DNA from 2 places in the Micromonospora sp. NBRC 107095 genome. Region 2 is predicted to be linked to the other one. Evidence: riboswitches for the same ligand, from Rfam matches in the RefSeq annotation. Region 2 holds a riboswitch; the other holds the start of a gene.
The links. Region 2 has a riboswitch for thiamine pyrophosphate ahead of QSK15_RS19505 (ECF transporter S component). Riboswitches for the same ligand answer to the same signal wherever they lie in the genome.

Region 1: it holds a riboswitch for thiamine pyrophosphate, as region 2 does, so the genes downstream of both, thiE (thiamine phosphate synthase) here and QSK15_RS19505 (ECF transporter S component) in region 2, are expected to answer to the same signal.

Annotation. Positions count from the first base shown of each region.
Region 1 covers NZ_BSTU01000006.1:60,899-68,647, reverse strand. Annotated here, with positions in the region: gene QSK15_RS25965 (ThuA domain-containing protein) at 1-3,051, opposite strand, end outside; TPP riboswitch at 3,364-3,473, shown strand; gene thiE (thiamine phosphate synthase) at 3,468-4,094, shown strand; gene thiO (glycine oxidase ThiO) at 4,088-5,251, shown strand; gene thiS (sulfur carrier protein ThiS) at 5,242-5,442, shown strand; gene QSK15_RS25945 (thiazole synthase) at 5,439-6,218, shown strand; gene QSK15_RS25940 (thiamine phosphate synthase) at 6,215-7,018, shown strand; gene thiD (bifunctional hydroxymethylpyrimidine kinase/phosphomethylpyrimidine kinase) at 7,015-7,749, shown strand, end outside.
Region 2 covers NZ_BSTU01000003.1:581,472-589,220, forward strand. Annotated here, with positions in the region: gene QSK15_RS19485 (acyl-CoA dehydrogenase family protein) at 1-1,040, opposite strand, end outside; gene QSK15_RS19490 (DUF6328 family protein) at 1,146-1,649, opposite strand; gene QSK15_RS19495 (sugar isomerase domain-containing protein) at 1,769-2,518, opposite strand; gene QSK15_RS19500 (alpha/beta fold hydrolase) at 2,548-3,369, opposite strand; TPP riboswitch at 3,476-3,580, shown strand; gene QSK15_RS19505 (ECF transporter S component) at 3,654-4,241, shown strand; gene QSK15_RS19510 (ABC transporter ATP-binding protein) at 4,408-5,838, shown strand; gene QSK15_RS19515 (energy-coupling factor transporter transmembrane component T family protein) at 5,835-6,635, shown strand; gene QSK15_RS19520 (hypothetical protein) at 6,827-7,147, opposite strand; gene QSK15_RS19525 (thiamine-binding protein) at 7,545-7,749, shown strand, end outside.

The DNA of each region.
Region 1 (7,749 bases), on a different contig from region 2:
CGTCTGCCACGCGCCGGTCGCCGGCACGGTGGCAGTGGCGACCACCGGTCCGTCGACCGCACCGGCGCGAACCTCGATCCGACCGCCAGCGGCGGCGGAGGCGGCCCGGAACCGGATCTCGGTGATGTTGGTCAGGTCCGCCGGGGCGAGCGACCACCAGTCGCCGTCCTCGATGAACGCGATGTTCTGACCGCCGCCGGCGGTGTCGGCGCCGGTTTCCCGCTGCACGCCGGCGTCGCCGCCGCCGGTGCTCACCGGAGCGCGCCCGGTCGCGGTGAAGAACTCGGCCTGCTTGCGCTTGGGCTGCAACACCTCGATCACCCGACCGGTGAGCGGGCTGGCGCCGCCGGCACCACCGTCGTCGGTGTAGGTGGCCTCGAAGACCGCGAAGACGTTCGCCTCGGCGCCATGCCCGGAGGCGAGCGACGTCTGGACGGTGCCGGTGCAGCCGGTGTGCTGCTCCAACGGGTGGGCGTGCTCGTCGTGACCCAGGAGCACCTGGAGGTTCACCCGGTCACAGTCGATCTCCCCGTCCTCCGGGTCGGTCACCTTGATCGTGTATCGGACCTGGTCGCCCCAGTCGAAGAACCCGCCGTCCGGCGGGAACTCGATGGTCACCGTCGGGGACGTGTTGCCCACGGTGACCGGCACGTTGGCCACCGCGGTACGGCCCTTGGGGTTGGTGACGGTGAGCTGGGCGGTGTAGTTGCCCGCCGTGGCGTACGTGTGGGTCGGGTTCGCCTCGGTGGAGGTCTGCCCGTCACCGAAGGCCCAGGCGTAGCTGAGCGTGCCACCGTCCGGGTCCCGGGATCCGGCGCTGGAGAAGGTCACCGTCAACGGCGCCGCACCCGAGGTCGGGGTGGCGGACGCCGCAGCGATCGGTGCGCGGTCCCCGGCGGTGTAGTCGATCCGGTAGACGCCCGAGTTGTCGTTGTTGCCGCCGAAGCCGCTGCCCCACTCGATCAGGTACAACGCGCCGTCGGGGCCGAACTCGAAGTCCATCGGCCGGATCATGCTCATGCCGGTGAGCAGCTGGTTGATGTCCACCAGCGACTTGCCGTCGGGGGTCAGCTGCATGGTGTACATCTTGTTCTGGTTCCACTCGCCGAGCAGTGCCTTGCCGTCGTAGTACGCCGGCCACTTGCGGGTGGAGTTGAGGTCGGCGTCGTAGCGGTAGACGGGGCCGCCCATCGGTGCGCCACCGCCGCCGATCTCCGGGTAACGCGCGTCACCGGCGTACCCGTAGTCGACGGTCGCGGGGACGACCGGCGGGAGGTTGGTCAGGCCGGTGTTGTTGGGCGAGTTGTTCACCGGCGCGGCGCAGTCGAACTTCGCGCCGCTCGGGCCGGACGGGAACGTGTAGTCGTTGTACGCCTCGTTCGTCCCGGTGCAGTACGGCCAGCCGTAGTTGCCGGGGGTCACGATGTTCCACTCGACCAGGCCCCGAGGGCCGCGGTTCGGGTTGTCGGAGTTGGCGTCCGGCCCGTAGTCCGCGACGTACAAGGTGTTGGTCTTCGGGTCGGTGCCGATCCGGAACGGGTTGCGGAAGCCCATCGCGTAGATCTCGGGACGGGTCTTCTCGGTTCCCGGCGCGAACAGGTTGCCGGCCGGAACGGTGTACGTCCCGTCGTCCTCCGGGTGGATCCGGATCACCTTGCCGCGCAGGTCGTTCGTGTTGGCGGAGGTGCGCTGCGCGTCATAGTCCTGGCGGCCGGCCCGCTCGTCGATCGGCGAGTACGAGTTCGACTCGAACGGGTTGGTGTTGTCGCCGGTGGCCAGGTACAGGTTGCCCTCGCCGTCGAAGGTCATGCTGCCGCCGGCGTGGCAGCAGGTGTTGCGTTGGGTGTCGACCCGCAGCACCTGCTTCTCGCTGGCCGGGTCGATGGTGTCACCGGTCACCGTGAAGCGGGACAGCAGGTTGCGGGTGACCCCGTCGTTCGGGGCGTAGTACAGGTACACCCACTTGTTGGTGGCGAAGTCCGGGTCGAGCCGGATGCCGATCAGGCCGTCCTCGTTGCCGGTGAAGACGTCCAGGTCGACGGCGGTGACGGTGTTGCCGGTGTCCGGCTTGATGATCTGCACCCGACCGTCGCGCTCGATGTAGAAGACCCGCCCGTCGGGGGCGATGTCCAGCTCCATCGGGTTGCTGGTGTTGCTGTCCAGGGAGATCTTCTCGAAGTTGGAGGTCTTCGAGGCGCCACAGTCGGCGCCCACCACACCGGCGGCGGTCTGGATGCCGCCGAGCAGGTGGGAGAGGAAGCCAGGCTCGGCGTACGACTCCCGGGTGTGTCCGCCTCCGGTGTACCAGGAGCGGCCGCCGTCGAAGTCCTGACACCAGGCGATCGGGTGGTCGGCACCCATCGCGCCGGCACCGGCGGTGTAGCTCTTCTCGTCGAGGCTGGCCAGCACGTGGACGTCCGGCCGAGGGTTGGTCTGGTAGTTGTACCACTCGTCGAAGCGGGACCAGCGGTCCGGCAGTTCCGCAGTGGACGGGTGGGCGTGGTCCTCGACCTTGACCGTGGCCTGCTGGTTCTGCGGGTGGTTGGCGAAGTACGCGCCGACGAGGTCGCCGTACCAGGCCCAGCTGTACTCGGTGTCCGACGCGGCGTGGATGCCGACGTAGCCACCGCCGGCCTGCACGTAGCGCTCGAACGCCGCCTGCTGCTCGGCGTTGAGCACGTCACCGGTGGTGGAGAGCCAGATCACCGCCTTGTACTTCGCCAGGTTGGCGTCGTTGAATGCCGCGCCGTCCTCGGAGTTGTCAACGGTGAATCCGTTGGCGGCGCCGAGCTGTTGGATGGCGGCAATGCCGGTGGGGATGGAGTCGTGCCGGAAGCCGGCGGTCTTGGAGAAGATCAGGACGGAGTAGGGATCGGCTGCGGCCTTTGGCGCCTTTGGCGCCACCTGGCTGACCGGGGCTGCGGCTTTCGCATCCCGTGGGGGGACCTGGGCGGCCGCCTGGGCGGGCGTGCCGAACAGGGTGGTCGAGGCCATGGCCAGGGAGATCAGGGTTGCGGTGATGGGTACGCGGGCACGACGAGAACGGGACACGCCGCCTCCTGTGTCGTAGTGACAGAGCTCGCGGGAGTCGGCTCGCCGAAGGCCGTCCCTGATGGAGCCGGTGGTGACGCCGTGCCAGGGTGCCCCCACCGACATTTTGTCGAATCGCTGAACAAATTAATTCGGCTGGCTCGATGTCGGGCAAGATGCGGGCGGGTAACGGTTCTGCAACGGCAGGCGACATTCCGAACAGGACCGCATGAAGTGCCCCATGGATCTTGATCGTTCTGTTGTGGTCCGGCCCGCCGGCCGCCGCCGACCCGGCGCCTTGGCAGGCCGGCGGATCTGTCGTACGGTGACACGCAAGTAACCCACGGGAGCCCGGTGTACCGGGCTGAGAGGGGGGCTGACAGCCCCCGACCGTCGAACCTGATCCGGGTAATGCCGGCGCAGGGAGGAGCGTTGCCGTGCCGTCCCTGGGACGATTGCATCTCATCACGGACACCCGACCCGGGTGTGACCCACTCGCCGTGGTCCGGGCCGCCCTCAGCGCGGCCCGTGCCGAGCTGGTGGTGCAGGTCCGGGTGGAGGATTCCGCCACCGACCGCGAGGCGTACGACCTGGCCCGACGGGTGCTGACGCTCTGCACCTCGTACGGGGCGTCCTGCCTGGTCAACGACCGGTTGCACGTGGCGCTGGCGGTCGGCGCCGCCGGTGGCCACGTCGGCGCCGACGACCTGCCGGTCGCCGCCGCCCGCCGGGTGCTCGGCCCCACCGGCGTGCTGGGCGCCACCGCCCGCGCGCCGGGCCCCGCCGGCGAGGCCGTCGCGGCGGGAGCCACCTACCTCGGCGTCGGACCGTGCCACACCACCAGCACCAAGACCGGTCTGCCGGATCCCATCGGGCCCGCCGGCGTACGTGCCGTCGTCGACGCCGTCGACGTGCCGGTCATCGCGATCGGTGGAGTGACCGCCGCCCGGGTGCCGGCGCTGCGGGCCGCCGGGGCGTACGGGGTGGCGGTGGTCGGTGCCGTCTCCGCCGCCGCCGACCCGGCACGGGCGACCGCCGCGCTGATCGAGGCTCTGACGTGCTGACCGGCCGGTCCCCGTCAGCGCCGTCGAGCGACCGGGTCCGGCCGGACGTGGCAGTGGTGGGGGCGGGGCCGATCGGGCTGGCGATCGCCTGGCGCTGCGCCGCGCGGGGGCTGCGGGTGGCGGTGCACGATCCCGCACCCGGCTCGGGGGCGTCGTCGGTGGCCGCCGGCATGCTCTCCCCGGTCGCCGAGGCGTACTTCGGCGAACGGCAGCTGACCGCGTTGCTGGTGGCGTCCGCCGCCCGCTGGCCGGCGTTCGCCGCCGAGCTGACCGAGACGACCGGAGTCGGGATCGGCTACCGGACCGAGGGCACAGTGATGGTCGGGCTCACCGGCGACGACCTGGCCGAGGCGCGCCGGCTCTGGGCGTACCAGCAGGGGTTGGGCCTGCCGGTGACGCCGCTGCGCCCCAGCGAGCTGCGCGACCGCGAGCCGGCGCTCGCCCCGCGGGTGCGCGGCGGCGCGCTCGCGCCCACCGACCACCAGGTTGACCCTCGGCTGCTGGTGCCGGCGCTGCGCACGGCCGCGCAGCGGGCCGGCGTGGTGCTCGTGCCACAACCGGTCCGACGGCTGTCCGATCTGGACGCCGGTGTCACGGTGGTCGCCGCCGGCTGTGGGGCCGCCGCGCTCACCGGCCTGCCCGTGCGGCCGGTGAAGGGTCAGATCCTCCGGCTTCGCGCGCCCGACGGCCTCGCGCCGGGCTTCCGGCACGTGATCCGGGGGTACGCCGACGGCGAGCACGTCTACCTGGTGCCCCGCGCCGACGGTGAGGTGGTGCTCGGCGCGACGGTCGAGGAGCGGTCGGACACCACTGTCACCGCCGGCGCGGTGCAGCGGCTGCTGCGCGCCGGGGTCGACCTGCTGCCCGAACTGGCCGAGTACGACCTGGTCGAGGCGGTCGCCGGGCTGCGCCCGGGCACCCCGGACAACGCGCCGATCCTCGGCCCGCTGCCCGACCGGCCGGACGTGCTGGCCGCCACCGGGCATCACCGGCACGGCATCGTGCTCACCCCGATCACCGCCGACCTGATCGCCGACCTGGTGCTCGGCGGCGGACCCGACCCACTGCTCACGCCCTTGCGGGCGGACCGCTTCGGTCCGACCGGTGCCGTCGTGGGCGGACCTGAACCGACGATGGAGGGGAACCCGTGGAGTTGACGGTGAACGGGGCCGGGCGCAGCGTTCCCGCCGGCGCGTCAGTGGCGGACCTGGTCGGCGACATCGTGCCGCACCCACGGGGGGTGGCGGTCGCGGTTAACGGCGAGGTGGTGCCGCGCACCGGCTGGCCGGCCCGGGCGCTGCGCGACGGTGACCGGGTCGAGGTGCTCACCGCGGCGCAGGGCGGGTGAGCGGCGTGCCATTCGAGCTGGGTGGGGAGACCTTCACCTCACGGTTGATCCTCGGCACCGGCGGCGCCGCGAACTTGCACGTGTTGGAGCAGGCGATCCGGGCGTCCGGGACCGAGCTGGTCACCCTGGCGTTGCGGCGGGTGGGCACCGCGCCGGGCTCCACCGGTGGCCTGCTGGAACTGCTGGACCGGTGCGGCGTACGCCTGCTGCCCAACACCGCCGGCTGCCACACCGCGACCGAGGCGGTGAAGGTGGCCCGGCTGGCCCGGGACGCGTTCGACACCAACTGGGTCAAGCTGGAGGTGATCGGCGACGAGCGGACGCTCCTGCCCGACGGGGTGGAACTGCTCCGCGCCGCCGAGGAGTTGGTCGCCGACGGCTTCACCGTTCTGCCGTACACCAGCGACGACCCGGTGCTCGCCCGCCGCCTCGCCGACGTGGGCTGCGCCGCGGTGATGCCGGCCGGCTCGCCGATCGGTTCGGGGCTCGGCGTCGGCAACCCGCACCACATCCGGCTCATCCGGCAGGGTGTCGACGTGCCGGTGATCCTCGACGCTGGCATCGGCACCGCGTCCGACGCGGCGCTGGCGATGGAGCTGGGCTGTGACGGGGTGCTGCTGGCGAGTGCCGTCACCCGGGCCGCCGACCCGGTGGCGATGGCCACGGCGATGCGGTACGCGGTCGAGGCGGGCCGGCTGGCCGCCGGGGCCGGCCGGATCGAGCGCCGTTTCCACGCGCTCGCCTCCACCCCCGACGAGGGAAGACCCGAGCTGTGACAGCGCCGTCCGGGGTCGTCGTGTTGACCGATCGGCTCGTCGCACGGGGCGGGCTCGACCGGGTCGTGGCCGCGGCGGCGGCCGGGGGAGTGCGCTGGGTGGTACTGCGGGAGAAGGACCTGCCCCGTGCCGAACGTGCCGCCCTCGCCACCGACCTGCGGGCGATCCTCGCCGACGTCGGCGGAACCCTCGTCGTGGCCGGCCCGGACCCGCTCGGCGGCGACGCCGTGCACCTGCCCGCCGCCGGCCCGTACCCGCCGCCACCCCACCAACTGGTCGGTCGCTCCTGCCACAACCAGACCGAGCTGACCCGCCTCACCACCGAGCACTACGCCACCGTCTCCCCGGTCCACCCCACAAGGACAAAACCGGGTTACGGCCCACCCCTGGGACCGGACGGCCTGCAAAGGCTGGTCGAGGTCAGCAACGTGCCCGTGCTGGCACTGGGCGGCATCGAAACCCCAGACCAGGTAACCGCCTGCGTCCAAGCGGGAGCCGCCGGAGTAGCGGTGCTGGGCGCACTCATGCGATCCCCAGACCCCACCGAAACAGCCACCACCCTCACCAGAGCCTTCCAAGAGGCGGTCACCCCGGAGCTGACCCAAACCCGGCACGGGGTCACCCCTGAGCTGGCCCAAGCCCGGCGCGGGGTCACCCGGGCCTCCACGTCAGGGCTGCGGCCGACCGTGCCCACGCAGGGATCAAGCCTGACCGCCCGGAGTGGGCACGGTCGGCCGCAGCCCCAAGCAGCAACCAACCACGACCCGCCACACCCCCAAACCAGAAACTCAGGAAAATGACCCCGAGCACGATCCTCACCATCGCCGGCTCGGACTCCGGCGGCGGTGCCGGCATCCAGGCCGACCTGAAGGTCTTCGCCGCGCTGGGCGCGTACGGCGCCAGCGTCCTCACGGCGGTCACCGCGCAGAACACCCGGGGTGTCGACGCGGTACTGCCGCTGCCTCCGCGCACTGTCACCGAGCAGTTGGACAGCGTGCTCACCGATTTCACCGTCGCCGCGGTGAAGACGGGGATGCTCGGCACCCCGGCGATCGCTGACGTGGTGGCCGAGGCGGCCCGGGACGGCCGCTTGCCGCAACTCGTCGTCGATCCGGTGCTGGTCGCCACGAGTGGTCACCGGCTCGGCGTGGTGGGCGCGGTGGAGCGGCTGTTGCCGTACGCCCGGGTGGCGACCCCGAACTGCGCGGAGGCGGCGGCGATCACCGGACGTCCGGTGGACGACGTGGCCGCGATGGTCGTGGCCGCCGAGGCTCTGGCGGCCGGCGGCCCGGAGTACGTGGTGGTCACGGGCGGTGACCTCGACGGGGGCGAGGCGGTCGACGTGCTGCACGGCGCGGGGGTCACCACAGTGTTGCGCGGGCCCCGGGTGAGCACCCGGCACACCCACGGCACGGGGTGTTCGTTCTCCGCGGCCATCGCGGTGCGGCTCGGTCGGGGCGACGCGGTGCCGGTCGCCGTGAGGGCCGCCAAGGAGTACGTGCTCCGTGCGCTGACCGGCGCGCGGGGCTGG
Region 2 (7,749 bases):
CCCCACTGGACCCGGTCGGCGGCCCACCCACGGGCCACGTTCAACGCCCACTTGCCGGCCCCCACGCACATCGCCGGCAGTGAGAGCCGGCCGGTGTTCAGGGTGGTCAGGGCGATCTTCAGCCCCTTGCCCTCACCGCCGATGACGTTCTCGGCGGGCACGAACACGTCGTGGAACCGGGTCAGGCTGTTCTCCAGGCCGCGCAGACCGATGAACTCGTTGCGCCGCTCGACGGTGATGCCCGGCGTGTCGCCGTCCACCACGAACGCGGTGATCCCGCCCCGGCGGCCCTCCGTGGCGGGCACCCGGGCCATCACCACCAGCAGGGTCGCCACGATGCCGTTGGTGGCCCAGAGCTTCACCCCGTTGAGCCGGTAACCCGTGCCGTCCTCGGTCGGCTCGGCGACGGTGGCCAGCCGGGCCGGGTCGGAGCCGACGTCGGGCTCGGTGAGCAGGAACGCGGACACCTCACCGGCCGCGAGCCGGGGCAGGAAGCGCTGCTTCTGCTCGGCGGTGCCGAACATCTTCAGTGGCTGTGGCACACCGATCGACTGGTGGGCCGAGAGCAGCGCGCCGATGGCCGGGCTGACCGAGCCGGCCAGCATGAGCGCCCGGCAGTAGTGCAGGTTGCTCAGCCCGAGCCCGCCGTACTTCCGGTCGATCTTCATGCCGAACGCGCCGAGGTCAGCCAGGCCGTGGAACACCGAGTCGGGAATGGAGCCGTCCCGTTCGATGGCGGCGCCGTCCACCTCGGAGGCCAGGAAGGCGCGGAACCGACCGAGGAACTCCTCCGCCCGGGCCACGTCGTCCGGGTCGGATCGGGGCCACGGGTCGATCAGGTCGAGCCGGAACCGGCCGAGGAACAACTCCTTGCCGAAGCTGGGTCGGTCCCAGGTGGACTCTCGGGCGGCTTCGGCGACCTGCCGGGCTTCCTTCTCAGTGACCTGTCCGGCTTCCGCGGGCAGTGGCGCCGCCGCCTGGGCGGTGGCTTCGGAGTCGGGGCCGTCCGGTGCCGGTCGGCCGTTCTGCGTCGTGGTCACGGCTGCCCCCTCGAAGTTCGGTGCGGCTGCGTCGACGGGTGCGACTACCGTCACGCTACCCCCGGTTGTTACCCGGGGGTAGCGCTGCGTGCGGATCGGCGGGGGTCAGCGGCCGTTGATCGTGTCCGGGTCGTCGTCATCGTCGTCGATGTCGTCCTCACCCCAGTTGCGCCGGGCGAACGGCAGGATCATCCAGAAGGTGAGGAACCACAGCCCGGTCAGGGCGCTGAGCAGGAAGGCGATCGGCCGGTCCAACACGAAGTCGGTGATCAGCAGGACGGCGCTGACCATCGCGATCAGCATGAAGGCGAGACCGCCGGTGGCCATCCGGTGGGCGAACCGCACCAGTTCCGGCTTACGCCCCTGCCGGAAGAGCGCCCGGTGGAACGCCACCGGCGAGATGATCATCGCGGTGGCGGCGGCCGCCGCGAGCAACGCCACGATGTACACGTCGCGTTGGAACTCGCTGGTCCTGGTGAACCCGTTACTGAACGGCAGGGTGAGCAGGAAGGCGAAGAGGATCTGAACACCGGTCTGAGCGACCCGCAACTCCTGCAGCAGGTCGGCGAAGTTGCGCTGCCAACGCTGCTTCTCGGTCTCCTTGGACACGCGCTACCTCCGGTGAGACGCTACTGCCGGCGGTCCCGGCCGCCGGCAGCAACGCCAATGCCCCACCCGGCCGAGCGCGAAACAAGTTCACGACATCCGCCGTTCATACTGTGGCAACGTCAGGACCCGCGTCGGATGCGGCCCGCGTACCGGGCTTCCAGCTCGTTGTTGTGCGCGTCGCCGTCGGGGATGTTCGCCGACAGGTAGACCGGGGGCCGCTGCCCCGCCGCCAGCAACCGCGCCACGACCTCCACCGTCACCTGCTGCGCCAGCAACGCCGCGGTGATCGAGGAGACCGCGCCGACCGCGCCACCGCCGGGCAGGGGCAGCGTCGCGTCGCCGTACGGGGCGCCGTTGTCGAGCACCACGTCGGCGAGGTCGCTCAGCTTGCGCCCCGACGGGTGCCGGGACGTCATCCGACCGGAGTGCTGCGCCGAGGTGATCGCCACCAGCCCGTGACCGTGCTCCTTCACCAGCGTGGCGAACTCCACCATCGCGCCGTTGACCCCGGAGTTCGAGGCGAGCACGAAGACGTCGGTGGGGCGCACCGGGGCCAGCTCGTAGAGGCGGTGCGCGATGGCCGGGTCCCGTTCCAGCAGCGGGCCGAGCCGTTCCGCCGGCTCGCCACCGATCAGCACCAGGTCGCGTAGCGCGATCCGGTTGGTCGGCACCAGACCACCCGCCCGCCCGGCGATCTCCATCGCGAGGGCCTCCGAGTGCCCGGTGCCGAACGCGTGCACCACGCCGTCGGCCCGGACCGCCTCGGCGATCAGGTCGGCGGCCCGCCCCACCGCCTCCCGCTGGCTGGCGGCCACCCGGCCGATCGTCTCGGTCACCACGGCCAGGTAGTCCTCGGCACTCACCGTCATACGTCCTCCGTCGTTCGATTGCCTGCCACTTAGCCGGCCCGGGCCAGGATCGCCTCGGCGAGTGGGGCCGGCGCCTCGTCCGGGATCCAGTGACTCACCCCGGACAGCTGCACGAACCGGTAGTCCCCGGTGACGTTCGCCGCGCACGCCTCGGCGGCGGTCCGGCCGATGGCGACGTCCCGGTCACTCCAGACATACGTGGTGGGCACCGTGACCGGGCCGACACCGGCCAGGTCGGCGCGGGACATCGCCCGGTACCAGTTCAGGGCCGCCGTGAGCGCTCCCGGCTCGCGCATCGGGTCGGCGTACCTGTTCACCCGGGACGCGTCGCCCACCCCGCCGAGCAGTTTGCGCAGCGCGGCGGCGTGCCACGCCAGCAGCACCTTCTCCGCCGTGTCCGGCTTGCGGAACAACGCCATGTACGACGAGCGGGCCTTCTGTCCGCTGTCGGTGGTCAGCGCGTGCGCCATCGCCGCCGGATGCGGCACGGACACCGCGGTCAGCGTGTGCACCCGGTCGGGGTGCCGGGCGGCGACCGCCCACGCCACCACCGCGCCCCAGTCGTGGCCGACCAGGTGCACGGCGTCCAGCTCCAGCGCGTCGAGCACCGCCACCACGTCGCCGACGAGTTCGGGGATGCGGTAGTCGGCCACCGCCGTGGGCCGGGCACCGGGCGAGTAGCCGCGCTGGTCCAGCGCGTACGTGCGCAGCCCACCCGGGTGCAGCCGCGGCACCACGTCGTCCCACTCACCGCTGTGCTGAGGGAAGCCGTGCAGCAGCAGGACGGGTACGCCGTCCGGTGGACCGTCGACTGTCACGTCGAACGTGAGGCCTCGCGCATCTACCCGCATGATCGGAAGCGTACCCAGAAGGCGGTGGGCCGGCCGCTCCCGCAGGTCAGCGCATGCCCTGCTGGGCCCACGACCCGGGTCGGTGTTAGCGTCACCGAGACAACTTCATATCCGACAGGGGAGCGCACAGCGCTGAGAGTGTGGGTACGCCCGCAGACCCTCGAACCTGATCTGGGTAATGCCAGCGCAGGGAGTTCGGTCGACCTCCAGCCGCGCCGCAGTCCGGTGCCACCGGACGCGGCGTGCGTCTTCTCCTGGTTCTCTTCGTTGAACTGGGAGCAATCATGGACAACACCACCAACCGTTGGCGCACCATCGACATCGTGGTCGCCTCGGTGATCGCGGTCGCCTTCGGCGTCATCTTCTGGGCCTGGGGCCTGGTCTGGAGCGCCACCGAGGGTGCGTTCGCCTTCTTCCCGCCGGCGCAGACGCTGCTCTACGGCGTCTGGTTGATGCCGGCGGTGATCGGTGGGCTGGTCATCCGCAAGCCCGGTGCCGCGCTCTACTGCGAGACCGTGGCCGCGGTCCTGTCCGCGCTGCTGGGCAGCCAGTGGGCCGGCACGGTGATCCCGCAGGGGATCGTGCAGGGCATCGGCGCCGAGCTGGCCTTCGCCGCCTTCCGCTACCGGTCGTTCCGGCTGCCGACAGCCGTGTTCGCCGGCGCGCTGACCGGTGTCAGCGCCGCGCTGTTCGACTTCTTCGTCTGGAACGTCGACTACGCGCTGGCCGACTACCGCATCCCGTACGCGCTGCTCACCGTCGTCAGCGCCACCGTCATCGCAGGAGCGGGCGGCTGGCTGCTGACCAAGGCCCTGGCCAACACCGGCGTCCTGGACCGCTTCCCGGCAGGCCGGGACCGCGCCCTGATCTAACCCCACCCGCGCCGCACCGATCCTCGTTGATCATGAGGTTGGCGGTGGAATGGATCTCTGAAACCCCCGCCAACCTCATGATCAATCGGCCGGGCCGTGGGGTGGGGCCGGGGGTGGGGTGGGGTGGGGTCTGGGGGTGGGTGGGAGCGGAGGGCTGGGGGGTTCGGTGGGCGCTGTGGTGTTGCGGGGGTTCGGGTGGCGGCACGCCGGGCGGCGGGCCTGGGCGCTGCGCGGGGTCGACCTGCGGATCGAGGTCGGGGAACGGGTGCTGCTGCTCGGGCCCTCGGGGGCCGGCAAGAGCACCCTGCTCAGCGCGCTGGCCGGGCTGCTTCCCGACGACTCCGGCGAGCAGGAGGGCACCGTCGAGATCGACGGGCTCGACCCGCGCAAGGGGCGGGAACGGGTCGGCGTCGTCTTCCAGGACCCGGAGACCCAACTGGTGATGGCCCGCTGCGGCGACGACGTCGCGTTCGGGCTGGAGAACCGGGGGGTACCGGCCGACGAGATCTGGCCCCGGGTCGACGAGGCACTGCACCGGGTCGGCTTCCCGTACCCCCGGGACCGCCGCACCGCGGCGCTCTCCGGCGGCGAGCAGCAACGCCTCGCCCTGGCCGGCGCGCTGGCCCTGCGCCCCGCCCTGCTGCTCCTCGACGAGCCGACCGCCAACCTCGACCCGGCCGGGGCCGACCTGGTCCGGCACGCGGTGGCCGGCGCGCTGGACGCCGACACCACGCTGATCCTGGTCGAGCACCGGGTCGCCGAGGCGTTGCCACTGGTCGACCGGGTGGTCGTCCTGGAACCGGGAGGCGGCGTCCGCGCGGACGGCACCCCCGAGGCGGTCTTCGCCGCCCACGGCGCCGCCCTGGCCGCCGAGGGCGTCTGGGTGCCCGGTCACCCCGTCACGCCCCGGCCGGCCACTGCCGCCCCCGGGGAGCTGTTGCTCACCGCCGACCAGGTCGGCCTGCCACCCCGGCTGGGCCACACCAACCTGTCGGTACGCGCCGGCGAGGCACTCGCCGTACGCGGACCGAACGGTGCCGGCAAGTCCACCCTGGCGTTGCTGCTCGGCGGTCTGCTCCGGCCGGGCAGTGGGCGGGTCACCGCGTCCGCCGAACTGGCCGGCCCGGACCACCGCACTCCCCCGCACCGCTGGCGGGCGCCCGCGCTGGCCCGGCGGATCGGGTCGGTCTTCCAGGATCCGGAACACCAGTTCGTCACCAGCACCGTCTTCGACGAGCTGGCGCTCGGCCCGCGCCGCACCGGTCAACCCGAGGCGGTGGTCAACGAGACCGTGGCCGGGCTGCTGGAACGGCTGCGGCTGGCCCGGCTCGCCGCCGCCAACCCGTACACCCTCTCCGGTGGTGAGGCGCGGCGGCTGAGCGTGGCGACGGCCCTGGCCACCGCGCCCCGCCTGCTGATCTGTGACGAACCCACCTTCGGCCAGGACCGGCGGACCTGGCGGGAGTTGGTCGACCTCTTCGCCGACCTGCGCGACGCCGGCCACGGCGTGGTCACCGTCACCCACGACGCGGACTTCGTCGCCGCGCTCGCCGACCGCACCGTCACCCTGCACCGAGCCCCGGACGACCACCGATGATCAGCATCGAGCCGGTCGCCGCGCCGGACGCGCCGTTGGCCCGCCGCAACCCGGTGGCGAAGGTCGCCGCCGCACTCGCCTTCTCGTTCATCCTGCTGGCCACCCTGGACCCGGTCGCCCCGGCGATCGCCATCGCCCTCGAACTGGCCGTCCTGCCGCTGTTCGGCATCCGCTACCGGGTACTGGCCCGACGGGCCTGGCCGCTGCTGCTCAGCGCCGCCGGCATCCTGGTCACCCTGGTGCTGTTCGCCGCCGACCGGTCCGGTCGGGTCCTGCTGGACGCGGGGCCGGTGCTGGTGAGCACCGGTGTGCTGCTCACCGCGCTCGGCCTGGTGCTGCGGGTGTTCGCGGTGGCACTGCCCGGCGTGATCGTCTTCGCGACCACCGACCCCACCGACCTGGCGGACGCGTTGATCCAGAACGCGAAGGCGCCGGCGCGGTTCGCCATCGGGGCGCTGGCCGCGTTCCGGCTGGTGCCGCTGCTCGGCCAGGAGTGGCAGATGATCAGCATGGCTCGGCGTGCGCGCGGCGTCGACGCGGGACGCGATCCGGTGGCGAAGCTGCGGCTCTTCGCCTCCACCGCGTTCGCGCTGCTGGTAGGGGCGATCCGGCGCGGCACCCGGCTGGCCGTGGCGATGGACGCGCGTGGCTTCGACGCCGGCACACCCCGTACCGTCGCGCGCCGGCAACACTTCACCCGCGCCGACGCCCTCCTGATAGCCGGGGCAGCGGCGCTGGCTGCGGCAGCCCTGACCACGAGCGTGCTGGCCGGCACCTTCCGCCCCCTGATCGGCTGAGCCCCGGCCGCTCCCACCCCGCACCCCTCCCGCACGGCGTCGATTTGCATCGCCGCGCCGGCATGATCCGCACAACATCAGGGATGGTGCTGCTTCGTTGGGCAATGAGGCAGCACCACCCCTGAAGTTGCTGTCTGCCTCACCGCCCGGGGGGGTCGGGGGGCGGGACAGGGTGGGTGGGTGGGGGGGGGTCAGCTGCGGCGGAAGGCGTAGCGGCGGTTTTGGCCAGCTTGTTGGCCACGCCCGCCGATCGCCCGCGTCCCGCCACCCTGCGGCGGTCCGGCCGTCGGTGCCTTCGGTCGCCCGGTCACCTTCGGCAGGTCCGCCGCCACCGGCGCGTCGGCTACCGCCGGCACGTCGACCGGCGGCACCAGCTCACCCGGCACCGCCTCCGGCAGAGCCGTCTGATTCAGCACCGCCGGCAGTGGCGGCTCGACCAGGACTGCCGGATCACCCAACGCTGCGGGAAGCGCCAGCTCGGCCAGGAACGCCGGTTCGACCGCGAGGTCCACCTCGGGGCGGCTTGGTAGGAGCGCGTCATGGCCGGCCGCCGGGTCCGTGCTGGCGGAGGTAGGTGTGGCTGTACGGGACCTCTTCGGTTTGCGCCTGGTAGGCATCCGGGCCTCCTTCGGGCCGATCGACACGGCCGTCCCGCGCTCCGGCGGTCGGTCGGTTCGGCTGGTGACCGTCGCACCACGACGGTCGAACGGGGAAGGGACTGCTCACCGGGGTCGGGACACAGCCAGCGCCGCCGAACGGCGGGTGGGAGATGCGGGACGCCCAGGAGCGCACGGACCGCGGCGCGGGGCGGCGGACCGGCTCGGAGAGTGGGGCGTCAGTTGCGCATGCCCGCACGCTATCCCGTTGGCGGGCACCGGCGCACCCGAATTTCCTGACACGATGGGCACCATGCTGATCGCGTTCTCGATCACCCCGCTCGGCGGTGACGATTCGGTGGGTGACCTGGTCGCTGAGGCGGTTCGGGTGGTCCGTGCGTCCGGCCTGCCCAACCGGACCGATGCCATGTTCACCACCGTCGAGGGCGAGTGGGACGAGGTGATGGCGGTGGTGAAGCGGGCGGTCGACGTCGTGGCCGCGCGGGCACCCCGGGTGA